DNA from 2 places in the Clostridium omnivorum genome. Region 2 is predicted to be linked to the other one. Evidence: a T-box and tRNA genes for the amino acid it is inferred to sense, from the RefSeq annotation. Region 2 holds a T-box; the other holds one or more tRNA genes.

Region 1 (2,414 bases), 1.9 Mb from region 2:
GGTATAATTAATAATAGAAAGAAAGAGAAAGAGAGATTGTGATATGTCAGGTAATATAATTAAGATAAGAGAAATCATAAATAACTTAAGTCCATCGGAGAAAAAAGTAGCCCAGTTTATCTTAGAAAAACCAGAACAGATATCGAATCTATCAATTGGTGAATTAGCTGAAAAAAGTGGCTCAAGTGAGGCTACTGTAGTGAGAATGTGTAAAATATTAGGCTTTAATGGCTATAAGGATTTTAAAATTAGTATTACTAAGGATATTGCATACATGTCTAAGGATGAAGAAGGTGAACAATACACTGATGTTGAGCCTGGAGATACCTTGGAGTCCATTGTACAAAATATAAGCTATAATAATAAAAAATCTATAGATAATACTTTAGACATTATTTCATTTGATGCTATTAAAGCTGCAGTAAGTGCAATAATATCTGCAGATAAGATAGATTTTTACGGGGTTGGTGCATCAAATATTATTGCAACAGATGCTATGCAGAAGTTTACAAGGATTAACAAGATAGTAACCAGCTATTCTGATCCGCACCTTCAAATAGCTTCAGCAGCAAATTTAAATAAAGGGGATGTAGCTGTAGCAATATCTTACTCAGGAGATACAAAAGATACTTTTGAATCCATTAAGGTTGCTAAGGAATCAAGGGCTACAACTATAAGTATTACAAAGTTTGGCCAGAGTCCAATAAGTGAAATTTGTGATATAAATCTTTTTGTATCAGCTCCAGAAATAAGCATAAGAAGTGGAGCAATGTCCTCAAGAATAGCTCAGTTAAATGTAATAGATATTCTATTTGCAGCTGTAGCAAGTAAACAATTTGACATAGCCAAAAGATATCTTGAGAATACTAGAAAAGCAATCATAAAAAAGAAAATAAAGTAGCTATATATAAGAGCTGCATACAGTTATTAGCTAATGAAATTAAGACTTTTATTTTCCAATTAAATATCCCTGTTGACAGTATATTTAAAGTGAAGTAAAATATACTATGATAATCATATGCGCTCGTAGCTCAGTAGGATAGAGCGACGGTTTCCTAAACCGCAGGCCGGGGGTTCGACTCCCTTCGGGCGCACCAAAACTTGTAATTTATAAAATTACAAGTTTTTTATTTTTTTGACTTATTAGTGTGTTTTTTGCTATTCTAAAGTATAATTATACTGATAATATTAGTTTATGGGGGATTTTCAGTGAAAAATAGAAAGGCTACTTCAATTGCAGGTTTATATAAAAGTCAAATCAAGATGATTTTCATATTAATTATTAGTGTAATTATTTCTATATTTCTTTTGCTATTTATAAATCAAAGCAAATTTTATAATGACAGTGCTCTTATTAATGTCTTAGGAAAGCAAAGAATGCTCACTCAAATGATGGCAAAGGATACTGGCAGAATATACGAGCTAAGCTCACTTGCAAGTAAGGATCAGGATATGGAAACTCAAAACAGAATAAGTGGTGAGTTAAAGAACACAATGAAAGAGTTAGAGCAAGCAAAAGAGGAATATGACAGGCAATTTAGTAACATTAAAAATGGATTTGTAATTGCTGATAATAAAAAGATTAGTTTTGGTAAGGTACTAAATGAACTTAACCCTATACTAAAAGAGCAGGATGATATTTGGATTAATTTTAAGAAAGATATTGATATAATAAAAAGTTATAAATATGATTCTGAAGAATTTATCGATGCATCTAGATATATAAATGAAAATAATAACAAGCTGCTTTCAAATAGCGATGAAATAACACAGATTATTTTAAAACGTAATATTAAAACAAGTGAAAACTTAAGTTACATAGTAATGATGCTGGCAGTTGCACTTCTGGGATTTTTAATATTTTTTATAAGAAATGCTTACAAATCCTTATTTTTGCCTATAAGCCAGATAAATGGAATAATATCAAATATGGCTATAAGTTCAAATGGGGAATTAAAGGAAAGTTTGAGCGAAAGTGGACAAGACTTTATATTCACTGAAGTTAAAAATATATTTAATGAGTTTAATTATATAATCAAGATTATAGAAAACTTAAATAAGAATGTACCCTTTAAAGATAATTTGAATTATATATTTGATGCATTTTCAGGATATATTCCATATTCATATATAGGGGTTGCACTGCTTGATGATAGCGGTAAAACAATCAAAGCTTCTTATGGTGTTTCAGGAAAACATCATAAAAATTTGGGTAAAAAATTAGTAGGATTTAAATATAAACTAAGTAATACAAGTCTTCAAGAGGTATTACTTAGCGGAAAGGTTAGAATAATAAATGATTTAGAGGAATATGTAAAAGGTAAACCTGTGAAGCCATATAATAAAATATTATTACAAGAAGGCATCAAATCCTCTATTACATTTCCATTAAAGAGTGATGATAAACCTCTTGG
Region 2 (2,414 bases):
AATTAACTTCTCCATTCAATTCTCCAGCTTTTCTAAGTATGCTCTTACCTCTTGCATAAGTATATTGTACATAAGGACCAGTTTCGCCATCAAAGCTTAACATTTCTTTCCAATCAAACACAATATCTCTTTCTCTTGTATTCTTAAGGTAAGTAAACACAACAGCACCAATTCCGATTTTCTTTGCAGTTTCTTCTTTGTTTTCTAGACTAGGATTCTTCTCATTTATTATTTCTAATGTTTTAGATATAGCTTCTTTTAATAAGTCCTCAAGGAATATTACATCTCCCTTTCTTGTAGAAAGCTTTTTATCAGCAAATCTTACAAGCCCAAAAGGTACATGTACACAATCTTTAGACCATTCATGTCCCATTAATCCTATAGTAGTAAATACTTGCTTAAAGTGTAATGATTGATCTATTCCTACTACATATATATTTTTATAAAAATCATAAGTTTTCTTTCTATAAAACGCTGCAGCAAGATCCCTGGTAGCGTAAATACTTGCTCCATCCGCCTTTTTTATAATAGTTGGAGGCATATTATATTCATCAAGCATTACCACCTTTGCTCCTTGGCTCTCTACAAGAAGCCCTTTTTCATCTATTTCTTCAATAACAGATTCCATTTTATCACTGTAGAAACTTTCTCCAGCGTAGGAATCAAACTTAACTCCAAGCATTTCATATACTTTATTAAATTCTTTTAAACTCATGTCCTTGAACTTATTCCAAAGGGCAGTTTCTTCCTCTTTTCCTTCTTCTAAGTTTTTAAAATGATGTCTAGCTTCATCATCTAAAGCAGGATTTTTCTCAGCTTCTTCGTGAAACTTAACATAAATTCTTAGTAGTTCATTAATTGGATCTTTAGCTAATTTTTCTTCATCAGCCCAGCCTTGCTTATATGCATATATAAGCTTTCCAAACTGAGTTCCCCAATCACCAAGATGATTTATCCCTATACAGTTATAACCTTCGAATTTCATTATTTTATATAAAGCATTTCCTATTACAGTGGTAAATAGGTGTCCAACGTGGAAAGGCTTAGCGATATTAGGTGATGAATATTCAACTACTACATTTTTACCAACTCCAACATTAGAAGAACCATAAGAATCTTTTTCAGCTAATACTTTTTCCAGTACGCTTTTAACAAAAACTCCCTTATCCAAGAAAAAGTTCAAATACGGTCCTGCATTTTCAACCTTTTCAAATCCTTCTCTATCAATTTCATTTTTTATCTGTTCAGCAATCATTTGCGGCGCTTTTCTCATAGTTTTTGAAAGCTGAAAACACGGAAAGGCAAAATCACCCATTTCAGCTCTTGGTGGTATTTCAATTAATCTTTCTATTGTTTCCAAGTCCAAATCAACGCATTTTTTTATTCTTTCTGCAACTACTTTTTTGTATTCCATAACCTTACTCCCTCCGATATAAATAATAAAACCCGTCTCTTATTAAAAGAGACGGGTATAATTCCGCGGTACCACTCTAGTTGACCAATAAGGTCCACTCAATGCTTTAACGTAGCAACCGGCTTGCTCTACTTATTTTCAAGCAGCTTCTCCGAGGCTCTCTTCCCTTTTTTAATCTTACAGGCTCACACCAAACCCTGCTCGCTGAAAGAAACCTAAAAAGGTACTCTTCTCTTCAATGAATTTTTATATTAAAATTACAATGTATTATACAACTATTAGTATTATTTGTCAATACATTTATTATTTTTTATGATTTTCTCTCTAAAAGCACTCTAAGAGCAGACTTTTCTTGTTCAATTTCTGATAATGTTCTAACTCCAAACCTCCTTAAAATCGATACAGGTGGACACCATCCTTGTAAGGCATGTTGAAGCAAAAATCCACCTATAACTCCAGTAACTGCATACCACTTCCTTTCCTTAGTAAAAAAACCTATAACACTAGATGCAAGCGCTGCAGTAGCGGCATGGGTTTCTAGAGTTCTTTCTATATCCCATTCAGCATCAAGCTCTTGCAGTCTTTTAAGCACATCTTCTCTGCTGCCTTTATAATATTTAGTTATACTTTCAACCATCTTTTCATCAATCTTTTGATTTACCTTTTCCTTTGTATGAATCCTTACCCTTTCAATGGTATTAGGAAGTGAAATATTCACGTTTCATTCCTCCTTTTAGTCGGAAGACGGAGCAATTAAACCTTACTCGCTTCCGCTTGCTAATTACTTGCTAAAGTCCATTTAGGGCTTTAACCTCCTTTATCATTCTACATGTACAATTTTAGTATGCGCAAAAATGAGTATTCCATTTACTGAAATACTCATTTATAAAATATATATACTTCCCTAGCTTACCTCTTCATTTTCCACAGCATTTTCATACTTTTCTATAGTACTATGCTTTATTCCATATATAAAATACACAACCAAGCCTATAGCAAG

Evidence for each region. The T-box of region 2 lies ahead of argS (arginine--tRNA ligase). A T-box ahead of a tRNA ligase gene usually reads a tRNA of that ligase, here a tRNA-Arg.
Region 1: it has a tRNA-Arg gene. The T-box ahead of argS (arginine--tRNA ligase) is inferred to sense a tRNA for this amino acid. The anticodon was not compared.

What each region holds. Positions count from the first base shown of each region.
Region 1 covers NZ_BRXR01000001.1:2,083,457-2,085,870, forward strand. Annotated here, with positions in the region: gene bsdE14_RS09910 (MurR/RpiR family transcriptional regulator) at 44-901, shown strand; tRNA gene bsdE14_RS09915 (tRNA-Arg) at 1,021-1,097, shown strand; gene bsdE14_RS09920 (HD domain-containing phosphohydrolase) at 1,210-2,414, shown strand, end outside.
Region 2 covers NZ_BRXR01000001.1:232,842-235,255, forward strand. Annotated here, with positions in the region: gene argS (arginine--tRNA ligase) at 1-1,414, opposite strand, end outside; T-box leader at 1,459-1,662, opposite strand; gene bsdE14_RS01095 (YgaP family membrane protein) at 1,725-2,132, opposite strand; gene bcaP (branched-chain amino acid transporter BcaP) at 2,319-2,414, opposite strand, start outside.